Regions from separate parts of the Bacillus sp. JK106 genome, predicted to be linked through region 1. Evidence: a T-box and tRNA genes for the amino acid it is inferred to sense, from the RefSeq annotation. Region 1 holds a T-box; the other holds one or more tRNA genes.
What was found. A T-box is a leader RNA that pairs with one kind of tRNA and senses whether it is charged. The one in region 1 lies ahead of alaS (alanine--tRNA ligase), so its partner is inferred to be a tRNA-Ala.
Positions count from the first base shown of each region.

Region 2: it has a tRNA-Ala gene. The T-box ahead of alaS (alanine--tRNA ligase) is inferred to sense a tRNA for this amino acid. The anticodon was not compared.

Region 1 is NZ_JBSJQC010000003.1:605,602-616,854, forward strand. Features, by position in the region: gene ACWJJS_RS13485 (peptidoglycan D,D-transpeptidase FtsI family protein) at 1-290, opposite strand, end outside; gene greA (transcription elongation factor GreA) at 343-816, opposite strand; gene udk (uridine kinase) at 1,070-1,705, opposite strand; gene ACWJJS_RS13500 (peptidase U32 family protein) at 1,712-2,980, opposite strand; gene ACWJJS_RS13505 (peptidase U32 family protein) at 2,998-3,927, opposite strand; gene ACWJJS_RS13510 (O-methyltransferase) at 3,934-4,587, opposite strand; gene mltG (endolytic transglycosylase MltG) at 4,739-5,830, opposite strand; gene ACWJJS_RS13520 (DUF1292 domain-containing protein) at 5,941-6,222, opposite strand; gene ruvX (Holliday junction resolvase RuvX) at 6,235-6,651, opposite strand; gene ACWJJS_RS13530 (IreB family regulatory phosphoprotein) at 6,660-6,926, opposite strand; gene alaS (alanine--tRNA ligase) at 7,011-9,647, opposite strand; T-box leader at 9,728-9,935, opposite strand; gene ACWJJS_RS13540 (AI-2E family transporter) at 9,979-11,040, opposite strand.
Region 2 is NZ_JBSJQC010000001.1:1,029,009-1,040,261, forward strand. Features, by position in the region: gene ACWJJS_RS05320 (Gfo/Idh/MocA family protein) at 1-187, opposite strand, end outside; gene ACWJJS_RS05325 (AI-2E family transporter) at 367-1,527, shown strand; gene ACWJJS_RS05330 (undecaprenyl-diphosphate phosphatase) at 1,619-2,449, shown strand; tRNA gene ACWJJS_RS05335 (tRNA-Ala) at 2,578-2,650, shown strand; gene ACWJJS_RS05340 (hypothetical protein) at 2,826-3,089, opposite strand; gene ACWJJS_RS05345 (hypothetical protein) at 3,204-3,332, opposite strand; gene ACWJJS_RS05350 (hypothetical protein) at 3,456-3,659, opposite strand; gene ACWJJS_RS05355 (response regulator aspartate phosphatase) at 3,980-5,107, shown strand; gene ACWJJS_RS05360 (hypothetical protein) at 6,112-6,432, shown strand; gene ACWJJS_RS05365 (cupin domain-containing protein) at 6,500-7,141, opposite strand; gene hmpA (NO-inducible flavohemoprotein) at 7,359-8,534, shown strand; gene ACWJJS_RS05375 (glucosaminidase domain-containing protein) at 8,677-9,522, shown strand; gene ACWJJS_RS05380 (potassium channel family protein) at 9,556-10,224, opposite strand; gene bslA (biofilm surface layer hydrophobin BslA) at 10,388-10,927, opposite strand; gene cudC (choline uptake/conversion transcriptional regulator CudC) at 11,088-11,253, opposite strand, start outside.

The DNA.
Region 1 (11,253 bases):
GATACCCGGTCAACCGGCCAATCCTGCGTCACGAGAAAGGGAAACAGTATGACGGCAGGCTGCTTTTTTCCGGTCAGCTCTTTGCCGTTCCGATCAAGAAAAGAGCCGCGTCCGTCTGAAATAAGGACTTCTTCCGTCCGCTGCTTGACGCTTTCCTGAATCAGATTAATATTGGATTTTGAAAAAGATTCTGTAAAAAACAGCTGAATTTCAGCCAGCCTAGCAAGCAGAAAGAAAAACACGAGCAGAAAACAAATCACGGCCGTTTTCAGCCTTTTTGATACGATCATAAAAAACACCTCATCCACATTTTGGACGAGGTGTTTCATTGTTAAACGGATCTTATGAAATTTTCACAATTTTCACGAGCATTTCTCCGCCCGGCGTCTGAACTGTCACTTCTTCGTCCACTTTTCTGCCGAGCAGGCTTTTTGCGATTGGCGAGTCGTTTGAGATTTTTCCTTCAAACGGATCAGCTTCAGCGCTTCCGACAATCGTGTAAGATTCTTCTTCACCGTCGGGCAATTCGATGAATGATACGGTTTTTCCCAAACCGACTACATTTGAACCGCCGTCATCCTCGATGATTTTCGCATTGCGGATCATGTTTTCAAGCGTCGTGATGCGCCCTTCCACAAATGCCTGTTCTTCTTTTGCGGAATCATACTCAGAGTTCTCTGACAGATCTCCGAAGCTTCTTGCGATTTTAATGCGTTCTACTACTTCTTTACGTTTAACCGTTTTCAATTGCTCTAATTCTTGTTCAAGTTTTTGTTTTCCTTCGTGAGTCATCGGAAAAACTTTTTCTTGTGCCATGTTCCTTCACTCCTTGGTGGTTGTCCCTCAACAATAACGTGTGATTATGTATGAGAGCATAAACGAAAAAATCAAGAATGAGAACACAGGGCAGTCCTCGTTCTTCTCTCCCATATAGGTACTGTTTATCTTAAACTGAATGTGTGTTTTCTGCAAATGTTTCGGTTTATAAACAGGGAAAGAAGGGAACTGTCTCATTCCCTTCCAGCCTATACATAATATGGTCTGAGTTATTTATGTCTATGCTATGGTATTACAAAATTGCATTTTGTTCAAGGATCGTTTGAATCTTCGTGACCATCAGATCAATTGCGACGTGGTTTTGTCCGCCTTCCGGAATAATGATGTCCGCGTAGCGTTTCGTCGGTTCAACAAACTGATTGTGCATCGGTCTGACGACGGACACATACTGCTCAATGACAGAATCGATTGAACGGCCTCTTTCGTTAATATCTCTCATAATCCGTCTGATGATACGGAGATCCGCGTCCGTGTCCACATAAAGTTTCATATCCATGAGGTCGCGAAGTCTTTTATCTTCGAGAACGAGAATGCCTTCCAGAATAATGACATCCTTCGGCTCAACCGGAATGGTTTCCTCAGAACGCGTATGCAGTTTATAATCATAAATCGGCTTTTCTATCGGCCGGTAATTCAAAAGCTCTTGAATATGCTCGATTAAATAGTCATTATCAAATGCGAGCGGGTGATCATAGTTTGTGTTCAGCCTTTCTTCAAACGGAAGATGGCTTTGGTCTTTATAATAAAGGTCTTGCTGGATCATTAAAATCGAGTGTCCTTTAAACTGTTCATAGATGGAACGGGTGACGCTTGTTTTTCCTGATCCGGAACCTCCTGCGATGCCTATAACTACAGGACTCTTACCCATTGGTGATTACTTCCCCTTTCTCATCATGTTGCTCGGATAAATCTTTTTGTCTACTTTAAATGTAACGATTTGCAGGGGATGGCGGGCAGCATCAAGCTCGTTTCCGTCTTCGTCCCAAATAGTGCCGATTGTGAATGTAAAATTGTCGATTTCAGGACCGAAAAATTCCACTTCGTCACCTTGTTTAAAGAAATTGCGCTGCTGGAGCGTCACCATTTGAGTTTCCTCGTTATACGCGAGCACGAGACCGGCAAAATCAAATGTTGTTTTCTTTCCGTGTTCGCCGAACATCTGCTCTTCATACCCGGGCGTGCCTTCAAAGAAAGCAGGCGCGGTATCCCGGTTTGCACATTTGTCCAGCTCATCCAGCCATTCTTTTTGAATGACAAAGTTTTCAGGATCAGCGCAGTATGCGTCGATGACTTTGCGATACACGCTGACAACCGTCGCAACGTAATGAATCGATTTCATCCGGCCTTCAATTTTCAGACTGTCGATACCCATCTCGATCATTTGCGGAATGGATTCAATCAATTTTAAATCTTTCGGGCTCATCGCAAACGGAGCGTCTTCTTCGTCATAAAGCGCGACCGCGTTTGCACCGTCTGTCTGATACAGGTCATAATCCCAGCGGCAGGACTGACAGCAGCCGCCGCGGTTGGAATCCCGGGCCGTCATGTGATTGCTCAGCACGCATCGTCCTGAATAAGCGATACACATAGCGCCGTGGATAAAGGTTTCAATTTCAATATCCACCTTTTCCTTCATTTCTTTAATTTCCAGTCCGCTCGTTTCACGGGCAAGCACCACGCGGTCAAGCCCTTCTTCTTTCCAGAACTGCACCGCTTTCCAGTTTGAAAGGGACTGCTGTGTGCTGAGGTGAATTTCTACGTCCGGGGCCACTCTCCGGCATGTTTCAATAATCAGCGGATCAGCGACGATAATTCCGGCAACTTTTGCGTCTCCCAACGCTTTTAAGTATTCTTCCAGACCGTCCATATTTTCATTATGGGCGAAAATGTTTGTTGTCACATATATTTTTGCCCCGTATTTTTTGGCAAATTCTACGCCCTCTGCGATTTCTTCTATTGAGAAGTTATCCGCATTTGAGCGGAGTCCGTATTCCTGTCCTCCGATAAAAACCGCGTCCGCTCCGTAATGAACGGCAATTTTTAATTTTTCAAGGTTTCCTGCCGGAGCAAGGAGTTCAGGTTTTTTCGTAATGACGCGTTTTCCGTTTACGACTTTGGAAATGGTTTGATTTACGGCTGTCATCCGTTGCACCCTCCTTTTTAATAGACCGTTTCTTTAAAGAAGAATCCTGTGTCGATGCTTCTGTTCACAGGCTGAATGCTTTCAATCCGCTCTATCCAGCTCTCTTTTTTCTCTTCGTATGTCTCTCGGCTTTCAAAGCACAGATCGATTGCTTCTCTGTACATGCGGGTCACTTCAGTTAAGTATTCAGGAGACTTCAAAACTCCGTCAATTTTGAAAGAATCGATGCCGGCGTCCATCAGGTCCTCTAATTCATCAATCATGCACACATCGTTCGGGCTCATGATGTGCGTGCCGTTTTCATCTTCAAAAATCGGGTATTTATTGCCCCGTTCCTTGTCATGCAGAAACATTCCCGCTTCTTTTTTCTTCTGTTCGATGTCCATGACTTTTCCCTGGTATTCGAAGTAATGGCCCACTAAAGAACGCTTCGATTGGAACATGCACGTCATGCCGTGGATTTGAATTTCAATTTCCACTTCGGCGTTTTCTTTTATGTCAATGATGCTGTCCATATTTAATTCTTTAGCCAGCACTGCCCGCCGTGCGCCTTTGCGTCCCCAGTAATTGCAGGAATAGTAGTTGGTACCCGTTGTTTCCGTGCTCCAGTGCAGTTTGAGATCGGGAGCCGCTTCACGCGCCGCCATTAAAACGGCCGGATCACCGAAAACAGCCGCATCAACGCCGGCCTCCTGCAAAAAGGCAAGATAGCCGTTCAGCTCGTCCACTTTTTCGTTGTGAAAAATAGCATTGACGGCGGCGTACACTTTCGCGCCTTCCTGATGAGCTGTCTTTACGGCTTCTTTTATATCTTCTCTTGAAAATTCACCGGCCAGTCTCAGGCCGTATCTCTGTTCTCCGACTAACAGGGCCGTTGCGCCCGCTTGAATGAGCGGAAGAATATCCTGTACAGAAGTCGGAGTCACCAAAAGTTCAGGTTTTTTCATGATCATTCACCTCTTCTTTTTACTGATGGCGATGCCGTCTCCGACCGGCAGTATGACCGTTTGATAGTCAGGCCGGTTCATCAGCCATTGGTTATATTGATCAATTTTTTCAACAAGCTTCCGTCTTCTTTTCGGCTCAATGTCCGAGTGATTTTGTGCCACCAGTCCTTTAAACAGAACATTGTCCGTAAAAATGACTCCATCCGGCGCAAGCATCGGTTCATAGAGCTCAAAAAAGTTCGTGTACTGGCCTTTGGCCGCGTCGATAAAAATGGCATCATAAGGAGCCGTGACACGGACAGACTCAGAAAGTTCCAGCGCATCCCCGTGCATTACGTGAATCCGTTTTTCCATTTCAAAGTCTTTTATATTGTTCACAGCTTCTTCATAGCGTTTGTCGTCCCGTTCAATCGTGTAAATATTCGCATCCGGAAGCTCAAGCGCCATCCGTATGGCGGAATATCCGATTGCCGCGCCGATTTCCAAAATGTTTTTCGCCTGTTGAATCGACAGCATTTGAAGCAGCACTTCAATGCCCGCTTCTTCCATAATCGGAACATGGTGCTCTTTTGCATAGGCTTCAAGCTTTTTCACTTTATCAGGCCGAGGCTTCAGCATCGCGTTTATATACTCGTTTATTTGTTCATACCGATCATTCACGGCAAACAGCCTCCGTTCTAAAAAGGAGTGCCCCTGACGAATCCGCGGGGACACTCTCTTAAGACACTTCTTTATCCATAAGTAAACAACCCGATATATTTTATCATAAAACCTTTCAGAATGGAATAAAAGGAGAGCTTTTGCCCTCCTTTTATTCGCTGTCTTTTTTGGAAATATACTTTTCCTTCGCTTTATTATGGTCTTTTAATGTTTTGGTGAAAACGACCTCGCCGTTTGATTTTGCAAGGAAATAGAGATAATCCGTTTTGTCAGGGCGGAGAGCCGCTTCCCATGATGAATCGCCGGCATTTGCAATCGGTCCCGGCGGCAGCCCCTTATGTTTATACGTATTAAACGGAGAATCAATTTTCAGGTCTTTGTAGTAGACCCGGCTTTTATGCCTGCCGGCCGCATATAATACCGTCGGGTCAGTCTGCAGCGGCATTTTTTCTGCAAGCCTGTTGTAAAAAACGCTGGCGATTTTGTGACGGTCGGCTTTGGCGGTGGCTTCTTCTTCAATAAGCGATGCCATCGTCAGCGCGTTATGGACGGAAAGTTTCTTTTTTTCCAGTTCAGATTTATACGTTTCGATACGGGTGTTTGTTTCCTGAACCATTGCCGTCAAAATCGTGTCAAGCGATGCATCCGGATCATTAAACGGATATGTGGCCGGATACAGATAGCCTTCGAGCGGATGCTTGAGCTTCTTGTTTGAAAGTGCGTCCGTTATTGTATCAGGAAACTGTTTTTTCAGTTTGCCGATGAATGTTTTGTCATCCAGTTTCGCCATAATCTCTTCTTTTGAATATGATGTTTCTTTTGCGATCGCATCCGCAATCTGTGTAAGCTGTTTTCCTTCAGGAACGGAGATCTGAAAGGCATATCCCGTTGATCCCGCGGTCAGTTTTTTGATAATCGCATCCGCATCCATTCCTTTATTCAGGTGGTAAAATCCCGCCTGAAACCCGGAAGCGCCTTTATACTTCACATACAGCTGAAATGCTTTTTTGCTTTTGATGACATGCTGATCCTCAAGAATTTCAGCGATTGCCGAAACGGAAGAACCGCTAGGAATATTAATATTGACTGCCGTTTTGCTGCCTTTGTCAACCGGAGACAGCAGAGATTTTCCATAGAAAAAAGCACCGCAAATGATGATAAGCAGAGCAATCACGGAGGACAGTATTATCGTTGTTTTTTTGTTTTTACGCGGAAATGAATTTTTAGTCTGATTGATATTCATACAAGTATTTTCCTCCCAACAGCTCTTATACTACATGATTCATGTGCATTCGGCAATTTATTACAAAAAAAAGCCGAAGCACATATGCGCTCCGGCTTTTTCTGTTCATTTTATTCTTCGTCTTCTTCCGCTAAAAACGTGTTCAGCGTTTCTTCGATCATTTCCCACTCTTCATCAGTTTCAATCGGCATCAGTTCGCCGTCTTCACCGTTTTCGTTCGGTTCGAAGCTTGAAGCGTGAATTTCGATTTCATCATCGTCTTGAGCATCAATCGGATAATAAAGTACGTAAGATTTGTTGAATGTGTCGTTTTCAAATGTGAACAGCACTTCGCAAAGCTGTTCGTTGCCTTGATCATCGACAATTGTAATGTGTTTTTCGCCGTGTTCCATTTCTTTCACCTCTTAGTTTAAACTGTCCAGATATCCTTGAAGGATCATGACAGCCGCCATTTTATCAATGACTTTTTTTCGTTTTTGCCTGCTGACGTCAGCCGCGATCAGCATTTTTTCAGCCGCCATCGTCGTCAGACGCTCGTCCCACAGCACAACAGGGACATTGTACGCTGTTTCAAGCAGTTTCGCAAATGTTTGGCTGGCTTCGCCTCTCGGACCGATCGTCCCGTTCATGTTTTTCGGAAAACCGAGCACGATCTTCTCTACATTATAGTCTTTCATCAGCTCGGATAAACGGTCCAGACCGTAATCTCCTTCAGCCTCGTTTATTTTTATCGTCTCAATGCCTTGAGCGGTCCAGCCCATTTCATCGCTTAAAGCTACGCCGAGTGTTTTCGTACCAAGATCAAGTCCCAATATTCTCATGAATGTATTTACGCCTCTTTATGCTGTTCTAGATAGGATTTTACCAATTCCTCGATTAATTCGTCACGTTCCAGTTTGCGAATTAAGTTCCGGGCGTCGCGATGCCTAGGAATGTATGCAGGATCTCCAGACAGCAAGTATCCGACAATCTGGTTGATAGGATTGTACCCCTTTTCCTGAAGCGCATCATATACCGTATTCAGCACTTCTTCGACGTTTGTTTCAGCAGAATCATCGGAGAAATTAAATTTCATCGTTTTATCAAACGAGCTCACCGTTTTGCACCTCTTTCCCAAATTCGCAGGCAAAGTTCAGCCTGAGGTCCTCATCTTATCATCATTCTACACTAGTTGAAAGGATTATAAAACGGATTTTATCCAATCTTCCGCAGATGCGAGCGCCTCTTCCAATTTTTCAGGCTGCTTTCCGCCGGCCTGCGCCATGTCCGGACGGCCTCCGCCTCCGCCTCCGCAGACTTCAGCCGCTTGTTTGACCATTTTGCCGGCGTGAAGGCCTTTTTCGATCAGGTCTTTCGTCACGCCTGCTGAAAGGTTGACTTTCTCGTTTTGCACGGCGCCGAGAATGATGACCGCAGAACCGAGCTTCGCTTTCAGATCATCCACCATAGTGCGAAGGTGGTTCATGTCTTTCGCATTTACTTTTTCAGCCAGCACTTTTACGCCGCCGATGTCTTTTACTTTAGACAGAATGGCTCCGGCTTCCACATTGCCGAGTTTGCTGAGCAATGATTCATTTTCTCTTTGCGCTTCCTTCAGCTCTGCTTGAAGAGACTGAATTCGCTTCGGTACGTCTTTTACGTTTGATTTCAGCTCGTCCGCAGCGTGCTGCAGAAGGCTGAGCTGGCTGTTCATTTCCTGATAAGCGCCTTTTCCTGTTACGGCTTCGATTCTTCGCGTACCTGCGCCGATCCCTGATTCGGATACGATTTTAAACAGACCGATTTCAGCCGTATTCGTGACATGGCATCCGCCGCAAAGCTCAAGGCTGTAATCTCCGACTTGTACGACGCGGACGATATCGCCGTATTTCTCGCCGAACAGGGCCATCGCGCCCATTTCTTTCGCTTCATTGATCGGTTTCAAATCAATCGCTACCGGAATGCTCTCCCAGATTTTTTCGTTGACGATTCCTTCAATGCGTTCAAGTTCTTCTTTTGTCACTTGACCGAAATGAGAGAAGTCAAAACGCAGACGATTTTCGGTAACGAGTGAACCCGCTTGGTTGACATGTGTGCCGAGAACGTCTTTCAGCGCCTGGTGCAGAAGGTGGGTTGCTGTATGGTTTTTCACCACGCCGCTTCTCATTTGATCTTCAACTTCAGCCGTCACGCTTGCGCCTTTTTGAATCGTGCCGCTATCCACCGTGCCTTCGTGTACATGCTGACCGTTCGGAGCTTTTTTCACGTCCTTAATGGTTACGACAGCCTGCTCGCTTCTCAGCACTCCTCTGTCACCGATCTGTCCGCCGCTTTCAGCATAGAAAGGCGTTTTGTCGAGAAGGATTTGGACGGTATCCCCTTCCTGCGCCTCGCTGATTAATTGCCCGTCATGAAGAAGCTCGATCACCTTCGCTTCAGCTTTTACGGCACTGTAGCCGACAAATGTGCTTTCTGCGGTAATGTCGCGCAATGCGCCGCCCTGCACCTGCATGCTTCCTACATCTTGGCGCGCATTTCTCGCCCGTTCACGCTGTTTTTCCATTTCGGCTTCAAAGCCCTTATGGTCAACCTTCATTTGCTCATCTTCCGCGTATTCCTCCGTCAATTCAACCGGGAATCCGTACGTATCGTACAGTTTGAATACGTCTTTTCCGGAGATGATGCCGCTGCCTTTTTCCTTCTCTTTCTTTATCACGTCGGATAAAATGGCCAGACCTTCGTTTAATGTTTCATGGAAGCGCTCTTCCTCCGTTTTGATGACTTTGGCGATAAACTCTTGCTTTTCTTTCACCTCCGGATAGAAAGCGTCCATAATTCCTGCAACAGTCGGAACCAGCTCGTACATAAACGGACGGCTGATACCGATGGTTTTCGCGTATCTCACTGCCCGGCGCAAGAGGCGTCTCAGTACATACCCGCGCCCTTCATTTGACGGCAGAGCTCCGTCGCTTACCGCAAATGCGACCGTTCTGATATGATCGGCGATCACTTTAAAGGCCGTATCCTTCACTGCATCCTTTCCGTAAGTATCTCCGGAAATACGCTCTGTTGCTTCAATAATCGGCATAAACAAATCAGTGTCAAAGTTTGTCGGGACGTCCTGAATCACGGAGACCATCCGTTCAAGCCCCATGCCCGTATCAATGTTTTTCTTCGGAAGCGGTGTGTACGTGCCGTCCGGGTTGTGGTTGAACTCTGAGAATACCAGGTTCCACACTTCAAGATAGCGGTCATTTTCGCCGCCCGGATACAATTCAGAATCTGACGGATCATTGCCGTATTTCTCGCCGCGGTCATAGAAAATTTCTGTATTCGGTCCGCTCGGGCCTTCGCCGATATCCCAGAAGTTCCCTTCCAGACGGATGATTCTTTCTTCCGGAACGCCGATTTTTTCCGCCCATAGCGTATAAGCTTCTTCATCCTCAGGGTGAACCGTTACAGACAGCAGCTCCGGATCAAAGCCGATCCACTTTTCGCTCGTTAAAAACTCCCAAGCCCACGTGATGGCTTCTTCTTTAAAATAATCACCGATGGAAAAATTTCCGAGCATCTCAAAGAACGTGTGGTGGCGCGCCGTTTTCCCCACATTTTCAATATCATTTGTGCGGATTGATTTTTGCGCGTTTACAATTCTCGGATTCTCCGGCACAACGCGGCCGTCAAAGTATTTTTTCAGCGTCGCAACGCCGCTGTTGATCCATAATAAAGACGGATCTTCATGCGGAACCAATGAGGCGCTCGGTTCAACGGCATGGCCTTTTTCTTTAAAGAAATCTAAAAACATTTGACGCACTTCAGCAGAAGTTAAGTGTTTCATCTATATTCCTCCTTATCACTACCCGAAATTCTCTTTTGCGACAGCAAAAAAGCTCTCTCCCTATGCAAACCATGCGTTCACACAGGGACGAGAGCTGTCTCGCGGTACCACCCTGATTACAGGCCGAAAAAGGCCTGTCACCTTTCATCCCGTAACGCAGGATTGCGGCAGCCTTTAACTGCACTCAGGATTAGCTTCGGCCGATCTTCTGCTGAAGCTCCTTTCAGCGTATCGGAGCTTCTCTCTTAAACAGGGCTTCGGCGTACTCATATCCGTCACTCGAGATTCGTATGTATTCTACTCGAAATTATAGACAAGCAGAACCCGAATGTCAATGTTCCGTCCTGATCCGCAAAAAGTGAATGGCCGTCACTTTTAAAACGGCTGCCGCCGGAACAGCGAGAATCATGCCGGGAATGCCCGCGAGCTCCCCTCCGGCAAGAAGCGCAAGCATGATCACGACGGGGTGCATTTTGAGACTTCGCCCGACAATGAGCGGGCTCAAAATGTTTCCTTCTATAAATTGAAGAATAAAAATCGTGACGATTACGATGATCACAGCCTTGGAGGAAATCGCCAGCGAAAGGAGCAGCGCCGGCACAGCGCCGATAAACGGACCGAAATACGGGATGACATTCGTAATCCCGATGGCAAGGCCCAAAATCAGCGGGTAAGGAAGCCCGAACAGCCAAAATGAAACACCGGCTATTAACCCGAGCAAAAAACAAACGAGAAGCTGACCGCGGATGTAATCACCGAGAGAGTCGTCCACATCCCGCAGAAATTCACTCCCCCTTTTTCTCCAGGACTTCGGCGTCAAATACCAGACCGTCTTTTTCATGACGCCTATATCCTTCACCATATAGAACACGAGAAAAGGAATCGTCGCCGCGATCAGGATATAATCAAGCACGAAACGGATGCTTCTGATCGTGCTTTCAATCGTGCCGGCAAGAAACGTTTCTGTCTGCTGAATCATTTTGTCCATCCGATGGTGCATGCCGTCAGGCCAATGATCCGTGTGATTATGCAGATGCCTCAGCATGCTGTTGTAGTTTTCGGCAAGACCGGGAATGCTCTCAGACAGATCCTGCAGCTGTTCAATTAAAACAGGAACCCCTTTATAAACCCCCCAGCCGATTCCGCCGAAAAACAGGCAATAAATCAGAAGCAGGCTTAAAGTTCTAGGCATCCCTTTTCTATGAAGCCATTCAGTAATCGGAAGTAAAAGATAAGCAATAAATACTGCGATGAATATAGGAATAAAGAGAGATTTTATAACAAGCCAAATGGGAGACCATAACATATCGAGCATGCAAAAGACATACACTGTTAACAAAACGAGCAGACATACAGCCGTCCACAGTAAGAGCTGCAGCGGTTTTTGAAGCATGACGTTTCACCTCTTGCTTTATCTTTTGACAGAAAGCCGGAATTATTCCCGATTCATAAACTCCGCCTTATGACGCAGACCTCTTGACGGGAATAATTATCAGAAATTACGAAATAATCTAAATAATATTCATAAAAGTCTGTATAACCATCGTAATGTGTTAAAGGATTTCAAAACTGTCCAGTCAATATGACTCATGTTTTTTAAGGAGGA
Region 2 (11,253 bases), on a different contig from region 1:
CTTTGCTTTCCGCCATTTCTTTCAGGCTGGTGAAATAATGAGCAGCGCCGTGTTTGCCGGCGAATTCCGCCGCACGTTCCTCAGTTCTGGAATAAACCGCCGTTAATTGAAAATCATCAATAGCAGAAGCCGCTTCCAGAAATCGTTCTGTAATCCAATTCGTTCCGACTGTTGCAAATCGAATCATTGCTATCGCTCCTTCTATGTATTGGCTTACATTATAGCTTTTTTTCTGGGAAACATAAATGGAAAAAAGGCTGCCAGCTAAAGGGGTAGGAAAAATTCCCATAGAGACCGGTTATTATTTTTCATTACAGGAACGATAGTGTACAATTTAAGTAAAATACATATGATGGAGGAACAATAGTGGAAACATTGCAAACATGGGGCGGCAGATTTAAACAGTTTTTCTTAGACAATAAATTTGTCTTGTTTTTGCTTGTATTGCTGCTCATCGGTCTCAATATCCTTGTCTTTATGAAGACATCATTTATTTTCACACCCATTATCGTCCTGCTCAAAACGATTGCGCTCCCCGTCATTTTGACAGGAATTGTTTATTATCTGCTTAATCCGATCGTAGATATATTGGAAAAAATAAGAGTGAAAAGAGTCTATTCCATCCTGCTCCTTTACCTCATTATTATAGGGCTGATTTCGATTACGGTCGTTTCAATTATTCCGTTTTTAAAGGAACAGATCATGAGCCTGATCGACAACCTGCCGAAATATGTGGACATCGTTGAAGATCAGACGAAAAGCCTGATCGGAAGCGATTTTGTAAATCAGGCGCAAAAGACGATGAATATCAACATTTCCGATCTTGCCAATAAAGTATCGGCGCAGGCGGCGACAATTGCAAACAGCACATTTACCGGAGTCGGGAATTTTATCGGCGCGCTGACTGAAGTGATCATTTCAATTGTGACCGTGCCGTTTATTCTGTTCTATTTGCTGAAAGACGGCAAAAAACTGCCGATCTATATCTTAAAGTTTGTGCCCACCCGTCTGAAAGAACAAACGTATACGATGCTTAGTGAAATGAACCACAGATTAAGCTCCTATATCAGAGGACAGGTCATCGTCAGCTTCTGCATCGGGTTTTTATTATTTATCGGCTATCTGATTATCGGACTTGATTATGCTTCCCTGCTTGCGGTCATTGCCGCTTGTACGAGCGTTGTTCCGTATTTAGGGCCGACCATTGCCATCACGCCGGCGATTATTATCGCGTTGGTCACTTCGCCTCTTATGCTGCTGAAACTTGCGATTGTCTGGACCGTTGTCCAGCTCGTGGAAGGTAAATTAATTTCGCCGCAGATCATGGGGAAAAATCTTCACATTCACCCGATTACCATCATCTTTGTTCTTTTAACCGCCGGAAAGCTGTTCGGGGTTGTCGGCATTATTTTAGCCATCCCGGGGTATGCGGTCATCAAAGTGGTCACGACCCATCTGTTTGATTGGTTCAAAATGCGCTCGCATTTATATGAAGAAGAAAAAAATGATGCTGTATCGAAGTCATAAAATCGGAACGGACATGATATTTATTATAAGACAGGCTTTCCTTCAGAGGAGAGCTTCTCTTTTGTAAATGATGAATGAAGGGAAGAATGGGATGACACTATGGGAGATGTTCACAGCAGCCGTTTTGGGAATCGTGGAAGGGCTGACGGAATACGCGCCGGTTTCTTCCACGGGACATATGATCATAGCGGATGACATTTGGCTGAAATCCGGAAGCCTGATGAATCCGGAAGCCGCCAATTCCTTCAAAGTGGTGATTCAGCTCGGTTCGATTCTGGCGGTGGCCATTGTGTTTAAGGATCGGATATTACATTTACTCGGCCTCAAAAAAAACGTCACGCGCGATCAGCAGAAGGGATACAGGCTGACCATCGCGCAAATCGCCGTCGGTCTTGTTCCGGCGGCGGTGCTCGGCTTTTTATTTGAGGATTTCATTGACCGCTATTTATTCTCCGTCAGAACGGTCGCTTACGGATTAATTGCCGGAGCCGTGCTTATGCTTATAGCGGACTGGATCAATAAAAGGAAAGAAACGATCGATACGGTGGACAGAATCACCTACAAACAGGCTTTCTGTGTCGGATTATTCCAGTGTCTCGCCTTATGGCCCGGATTTTCCCGCTCAGGCTCAACGATTGCCGGAGGTGTCATTGTCGGCTTGAATCACCGGGCAGCCGCAGACTTCACATTTATTATGGCCATTCCGATTATGGCGGGCGCAAGCCTTCTGAAGCTGGTGAAATACTGGGGCAGTCTTTCTTATGACATGATTCCGTTTTTTCTTGTCGGCTTTATCTGCGCCTTTGTCGTCGCCCTCTTAGTCGTCAAGTTTTTTCTTCGGCTCATTAACCGGATTAAGCTTGTCCCGTTCGCCATTTACCGTGTCATCCTCGGCATCATTTTAATCATGCTCGTGCGATAAACGAAGAGGCCCCCAGGAGGGTCTTCTTTTTATGTTCGAAAAACGTCTCAGGAAAATATGAGCAAACTGAATTTTCTGCTTGAAATTCATAGAAGACTCGTCTATAATAAAACATGACGTTACAGCACGGGGCCATAGCTCAGCTGGGAGAGCGCTACGCTGGCAGCGTAGAGGTCAGGGGTTCGAGCCCCCTTGGCTCCATACCTTTAAACCCTTATTCTATAAGGGTTTTTTTATTTGTCAGGAACAGACCAATAGCCCAAAAAAGCAATTGGGGACAATTTGGGGACGAAAAATTTATTTTGAGGAAGTTTAGTTGCTTTTCGCCTTCAATTAGGATTGAAGAAGCCGCCTTTAGAGGCGGCTTTGTTGTTTATCAATTTTCTTGCGGAGCAACCTTTGCTGGTGTAGCACCGCAGAACAGGAAGAATGTAAATAATACTGGTGGAGAAATTGCTACGCCTAATTTGCCCAGATGTTCTAATACTGTCCACCAATCTCCTTTTTCAATTGCCTTTTGAACTTTATCTAATGCTCCTTTAGAGATACCAATAGCATCTTCAAGGCATCTTCGAACAGTGTTCTTTTGGACACTTGCATACTTATATTCCTTATTCATATATTTAGCGAAAGCGATCATACCCTCTTTTTGACCTTTGGTATAAGGAGACTTTTCAAGCTCATCCTCATTAACTGTGTAGCCTGTCTCTTCATCAAAAATTACAATCTTAGTAAAGATGTACTCAACTTCTTTTCAAAATTTTTCAATTTGTTCTTTAGTTAATCCATCTAACCCGTTCTCTTCCTCTGCTGAAACTGTTGGCGCTATTGTCACAATAGCAAGAAGTAGGGTCAACGCCAGAAAAACTAATCTTTTCAACATTATAACTTTCTCTTTTAGAAACTTGTACAAGAAACTACACGGTAACACATTTTTCTAAATAAGGGTACATTTATCTAGTTTTAATCTGTTTAGACAGGATAAGTAAAATATCGACAAAAAAGATTATGACCATAAACTCAAAGCAAGAGTCGAACCCCCCCAAGCTAATATACCGAACATGACAGAGAACCTAAGACAAGCTTCAAATTTTGTAAGCCCTCGCTCTCTTTTTGTTTTACCTAATTTCCAATAAACAGCATATCCTGAGAACACCAAAATGAGTACTCCGAGTCGTGTCATATTTTCTAAAAATTCTACACCATCCATTGATTTTCACCTCGTTTATTTATGAGAAAAAAATAAAGTAGACTTGTAGAGAGTCTACTTATAAACCTATTCCAAAGTAAACACTTTCATAGAGCTTAAAGCATTTGAGTGATAAAGTAATGCTCATTTTAAAATGACACATCCTTAATCCCTCCCATTTATATTCCCCATACATTAGTTTTATTATCGCAAATAGAATGGACGTTTCCAACAGTTATGTGAAAATAAGTAATCTGGCAACTGCAAACAAATTGCGGTTTTTTTTCGTCTAAACATATTATGGAAATGTTAGAATATTATATAAAAGGAGGAGTGGCCTTGTGAGTTCTGTTTTACCGTCATCGGAGGTTGGCGTTAAGATTAATGAATGGTACAAAATGATACGTCAGTTCAGTGTTCCGGATGCGGAGATTTTGAAAGCGGAAGTGGAGCAAGAAATAAATGAGATGGAAGAAGACGAGTATCTACTGATTTACTACACCCTCATGAAATTCCGCCATCAGCTCATGCTGGATTATTTAGAACCGGTGACTACCCGTGTGAGACCGACAATTGACGAGCTGCTGGAAAAAATCGAAGCATCAAATAAAGGAATTTCCGGCCTGCTGTGCTATTACTCTTTATTTTTCCGCGGCATGTATGAATTTGATCAAAAGCAGTATGTAAAGGCGATCGGCTTTTATAGAGAGGCTGAAAAACAACTCGTTCATGTGCATGATGAAATTGAGAGAGCGGAGTTTCATTTTAAACTGGCTGAAGCATATTACGGTATGAAACAAAGCCACGTCTCCATGAATCACGTAAAGCAAGCGCTCGATATTTACGATCAGTATGAGTTGTATAAGGTCCGGAAAATTCAATGTCTATTTGTCATATCGGGAAATTATTGTGATTTTAAACGGTATGAGAAGAGTCAGCCGCATCTTGAAAAGGCTCTTAAATTATCGAAAGAGTTAGATAATAAAAGGTTGATTAGTTCTGCTCTTTATAATTTGGGTGCAAATTACGCTGATAGGGGAGAACATTCACAGGCTGAAAACTTCTTGAAAAAAGCTGTTGAAATTACAGAAAAAGCAAAGCTGAGTAACTTACCTCATTCCTTGTTTTCTTATGCGAAGGTTCTTTTTAAACAAGGGAAAATGGCTGAAGGAATCCAAGCGAGTAAGAAAGGATTATCGGCAGCAGTATCCCAAGGGGATAAGCTTTTTGAGTCATTACAAGGCTATCTCAAAGCTCTTTATGTAGACGCTGTGAATCAGCAAGGGATAAACGATACGATCGAATACCTGGAGAAAAATAAGAACTATTCATATGTTGAAGACATCGCCTGTGAAACTGCTTCGATTTATGCAGATTCAAAGGAATTTGAAACGTCTTATTTTTATCATAAAAAAATGGTAGATACGCAAACACAAATTCAAAGGGGAGAATGCCTGTATGAATTTTAAAAAAAGCATCTTCATTATTTTGGGTCTGTCGTTATCTTTAGTATGCGGATTGGGTGTGAACACAGTGGAAAAAACACATGATACCTTTCAAACTGCTTCGGATCGTTTTCAGACTTGAACAGCTTACGCCTTTTCTTCGGAAAAGGCTTTTTTAGTTTCTTCATTAGTTTCAAAACAAACACCTGTTTTTTCTTTTCAATTGTTCCATGGAGGGATTTTTCCCAAAGCGGGACATATTAAAGATAATCCGGTGCACTTTTCATTCAAAATCAGTCATTTGATCATCTCTTAACTTCATAAGTCTCAACGGATAAAAGAGAATCAAATACAATAATGTATCCCCCTTTAAGTTCTTCACACGAAATTCCTTCCGTAGGTGGTCCCGTAATGAACTGCGCAGATAACCTCGCGTATGTATCCGTCGTCATAAAGCTCGAACGATAATTCTATGCTAATATTTAAAAAATATGGCACTCAATATTTATAAGTTCAATTTTCTTTTCAATTTAAGGGAGGGAAAATAGAAAGGAGAGAAATGAGAAAGTATTTTGGGATCGTGTCGCTTATCATCCTTTTATTCACATTGTGTTTCCTGCCTCATATTCATTGGGCGCTTGGAATCCTAGGAATTGTCGTGGGGAGTATTCTAGCAATCAAATCGCCTAAAGGAATTGCAAAGAATATTTCTTTTGTTATCCTAGCACTTTGTTTGCTTTTACTATTATTATTGATTGTGATGGGCGTTTTGATGGCAGGTCTAGTGGAAAATTAACCTTTAATTTATTATCCTATTTTGGGACCAGCTTATTCATTTTTAGCCAAATAAAAGATTAGGATTTGAAACAAAACGTCTGTTCCTATCAGAAAAGCATCTCCACACTGGCAGCTAGAGGTCAGGGGTGCGAGCCCCTTGGCTCCATACCTTTATAAGTTTTTAATCCTCTGCAGCAGCCTCTGTGTTCCGCTTCGTTTCTAACAACTAAATGAAAGGAATAAGAGGAAAAATGAAAAAGAAAATCTATCTTATACTAACTCTTTCAGCGGCAGTGGCACTTCTTTTAACAGCGCTCTCGGCTCTTTCTCCCATCATTTTCACGTCTGCTTCAGAAAAAGGAGCCATCAGGCATGACATTTATAAAAAAGGATATCCGTATCAAAGCTGCTTTGCGATTCTTCAAAAAGAAGAAGGAGGCGGAGAGGCCGGGAACCTTTATTATGTAAATTGGTTCAATTGGAAAGATGAAACCGGACAGACACCGCACGTATGTTATTCAAAAAAATCGTCCGAAGGCGAGTACAAAGTAAGCTGCGGAACCGGACCGTAATGATCAAGAGCCCCTCTCCAATGAGGGGCTTTTTTCGTCAAAGCTTGAATGCCGCTCCGTTTCCCATTTAATACCCCCGATAGAACGGCTGAACATAATGCCGATACGGATCATTCGGATAATGCGTATTTGGCTGATAAGGCTTATTCATATCATGAATACCCGTGTTTTCAGACTGTCCGCAGTATTTATCGGGGCCTATCACAGTTGATTGCCGGATCGGTGAAACGGCTTTTTCCCACTCATGCTCATTCAGACAGTACGTATGCGCCATGATCTCCGGCGGCGTCAGACGGAGAATATCCGAGCCGTATATCACTTCAGGCGAAGGGGCGTCAAATATGGCCAAAAGATGGGTTTTGTCTGAAGTGGCGACTTCATAATGCCACCACCCCTGCGGAATATTCGCCACTTGCCCGGGGGTAATCGGGTAATTACGTATTTTCTGGGTGAACGGATTCAGCATCGATACCACCGCGGAACCCGAAATACAGTACACCAATTCAGCGGCGTTTTGATGGGTATGCGGTTCAATCACATTTGTTTTACTCAGAAAGATATCTAATAATGAAATATTTTCAAGCGTGTTTAACTGTTTAATCCCCAATACATTGATAAAGTTCCGAGCATCTTTCGTAAAAAAACGGCTCTCATTCACATCATAAGTGAACTGTGTATTCGGAGACGTGTAATCGATATCGGAAACCATGCAATCCCCCGCTTTCATCTTTAAACGTATATTCCCAAATATATGTGTCCCTGTTTCACCGGGTGATAAAAAAGGAGGTGAAATCCATAAATTCCAAATCCAACACAATATTGTGACGGCTTTTTTAAAGATTCATTTTAGATATATCTTTTATTCGAAATATCTCTTACTATAAAGATATATTGAAAATACATCTTTAGAAGGGTTGAGGATGAACATGCTGGATGAGAGAACAATAGACATCATCAAAAGCACAGTACCTGTATTGAAAACACATGGAGAAAACATTACCGGACGCTTTTATAACCTGATGTTTCAAGATCATCCCGAACTGTTAAATATGTTTAACCAAACAAACCAAAAGAAACAGACTCAGCGCGCAGCATTGGCAAATGCAGTTATTGCGGCTGCGGCGAATATTGATCAATTAGAACAAATCATTCCGGCGGTCAGACAGATCGGCCATAAGCACACAAGCATCGGTGTAAAACCGGAACATTATCCGATTGTCGGAAAGTATCTGCTTCTGGCAATTAAGGATGTGCTGCAGGATGCCGCAACTCCTGAGATTATGCAGGCATGGGAAAAAGCTTACGGTGTTATTGCGGAGGCTTTCATCGGCATTGAAAAAGACATGTACAATGAAGCCGGATGGCAGGGGTATAAAGAATTTACGGTTATACAGAAAACAAAAGAAAGCAAAGATATCACATCGTTTTATATCAAACCGAGTGACGGCTCTTCGCTACCTGGATTTGAAGCGGGACAATATATCAGCATTAAAGTGCGAATTGCGGATTCGCCTTATACGCACATTCGCCAGTACAGCCTGTCTGATGCTTCTCGAAAAGGCGCATATCGGATTTCTGTGAAAAAGGACGGAGCGGTTTCTTCTCATCTCCACAATGAAGTTCAAGAGGGAGATAAACTTGAAGTCAGCGCACCCGCCGGAGATTTCAAGCTGTCTGCTTCCGAAAAACCGGTTGTTCTTATCAGTGCCGGTTCCGGAATCACGCCGATGATGAGCATGCTGAAAACAGCCGCCGAAAAACAGCCGGAGCGTTCCGTTACTTTTATTCATGCCGCGAAAAACGGAGAGTACGCCGCGTTCCGCAAAGAGGCTGAACAAGCTGCGGAGAATCATCCGAATATTAACGTCATTTATGTTTACAGTGAACTGGCAGAACAAGACCGCTCAGGAGACAAGCCTTTTTACAGCGGCCGGATTGATCAAACCTTCTTGGAGCAGCTTCATCTGAATCAAGATGCTGAATGTTACTTGTGCGGGTCAGCGCAGTTTATGACGCAAATGAAAGATATGATTCTTGCACTCGGGTTTGACTCTGATTCTGTTCAATATGAATTGTTCGGCCCTCAGCTGAGCATGGCATAACAAAAAAAGACTCCTCAAAGAGGGGTCTTTTTTATTTGCACAATGTGTTCTTTCTCCGTCTTTTTCCCTATTTTATTGAAATTTTCATCAATGACCAGTAAAATTATAAATCTAGTGATTCCGGAATTAAAGGAAGGTTGATATGAAAAAGAAAGCAAAGACCAAAAGGGTGCTTGGGTGCCTTTTTGCTGTATCTCTTATATTCGGATTATTTCTGGTATCAATGGTATTTTCGAAATTCATAGTGACGGAAGAAAAACCGCCTGAAGAGGTGGACGAGCAGCAGGTCTTTATTGACAGCCTTTCCGGGCATGCTCAGATTTTATATGAGAAATATCATGTCCTTCCGAGCATCACCCTCGCACAGGCCATTCTCGAATCGGACTGGGGGAACAGTGAGCTTGCGGGGAAAGCGCGCAACCTGTTCGGTGTAAAAGGTGATTATAAAGGAAAACACGTCACGATGAAAACGGATGAATTTGAAAAAGGAAAACGAAAAACGATTCGGGCAAAATTCCGTAAATACAGCACGTTTTTTGAATCAATGGATGACCATGCCAAATTATTTGTCAACGGAACGTCTTGGAATAAAAAGAAGTACAAGCCCGTCATTGAAGCGGACAATTATAAAACAGCGGCGGCTGCCCTTCAAAAATCCGGCTACGCCACAGACCCCGGCTATGCTGAAAAAATTAAAGATGTCATAGAAACCTATAACCTGAATGAATATGACAAAATCAATGCCTCTCTTAAAGCAGTTGATAAGAAAGGCGCCATCAAAGACCACGCCATTGAAGACGTGTGGTCCAAGCCGTCGAAAGAGCGGCATTCTATTAAACTGGCATCGGCGCAAAAGTTTACCGGCGAGCATATTAAAGTCGTATCTGAAAAACAAAACGGAGAATCCGTCTGGTACCAAATTCAAGTGAAAGATGAGCTGATCGGCTGGGTTGACCAAACCGCCGTCCAGTTAAGTGAAGAAACATAAGCATCAAAAAAAGCCGGCAGCTTGCCGGCTTTTTTACATTCCTTCAGTTTCAAACCTTTTAATATCACGTTTATGCCCCATCAGCACAAGGCAGTCACATTCATGAATGACAGTCTCCGGAGAAGGGGACAGCTGAATGTCTCCATTATGTTTCACGGCGAGAATGGTGCAGCCGAATCTGGCCCGGACGCCGAGATCAAGAATGGATTTTAAATGCAGCTTTTTCGTGGCTGAAAGCTCCACAATGCTGTATTCATCTGACAAATCGATGTAATTTAAGACGTTTTCATCTGAAAGGCTTTGCGCAATCCGCACGCCCATATCCTTTTCGGGATGGATAATACGGTCAGCACCGATCTTTTCAAGCACTTTGTGATGATAATAGTTTTGCGCTTTCACCCAAATATTAGGGATGTTCAGCTCCTTCAATAACAGCGTCGTCAGCGTGCTTGCCTGAATGTTGGCGCCGATTGCTACGATGACATATTCAAAATTTCTGATGCCGAGCGACTGAAGCTCGCTTTCTTCCGTTGAATTTGCCCGCACGGCATGCGTGGCATAAGAGGAGTATGCGTTGACCCGCTCTTCGCTGATATCGGTCGCAAGCACCTCATGCCCCATTTTAAAAAGCTCTTTACAGATGCTTCCGCCGAAACGGCCGAGTCCGATGACGGCAAATTGTTTATTTTTGATTTTTCCCAATCCTCATAACTCCTTAAGAAACTGTTTTCGTCACTCCAAATACAACAAACAAGAATGTACTCCTGTTTCAGGGGTTTGTCAATGCGAGGGCCGGAAGAAAGAAAACAGCACAAAAAAAGACCGGCTGACAAGCGATGAGCTTGTGCCGGTCCGTTTTTCGCAATTATTTGCAGTTGCAAGGCTGTGTCGGCGGTGTGCTGCGTTTTTGAACAACAATTGTGTCCTCAGCATAGAATTTAGAGCCGATGCTTAATGATTTATTTTCTGCACGGAACTTATATGTACCTGCAGCAGGCAATGTTTTATTATTAAGAGAAAGCTTAAATTCCGCTGCGCCGAGCAAATCAATGTTTAACGGAAGTCTGACTGTTTTGCCGTTATTCAGAATCTGTCTTTCACGCAAAGCGTGTCCGTTGACTGTATCTTTTGTTGTAGCCGCAAATCCGCTAGGAAGGGTAAATTCCATAACGCCTAAGCTCAGGATCGTGTTCGGACGGTACGTCAATTCGATATCAGAAAATGACCATTCCTGCTGGCTGGCACCTGTATATTTTGCAAATAAGGTAGCAGTCGCTTTCGCGGACATTTCCGGCTCGTGAACGGTTGAGCCTGACTCAGCGGCGAATGACGCTGTCGGCAGAGAAAGAAGCAAAACGAGGCCGAATAAACTTGCCATGACAGTTGAGAAAAATTTCTGTTTCATTTTCATAAATCCCCCTAAAAAAAAATTTGCTGATTGTTCTTAAAAAAGAACGACCATACCTATAAAAATTTACCATCAATTTTAATGGAAGTAAATGGGGTTATGTTCCTATATTTTCTCAAAAATAATCAAATCACGACAAAAAACGCCTGAATCAAAATCAGGCGTTTTTTTCGTCTGTTTCTATCGGAATAAATTTAAAAATCTCCCCGCTCTGAACCGAGTCGGCGAGCCGCTTCAGCCAATGATAATAAGCTTTCGAGCTTTCAAGCTGATCATATAACTGCCGCGCTTCTTCCTGTAATTCCGCGCTGCCTTCCTCGGCC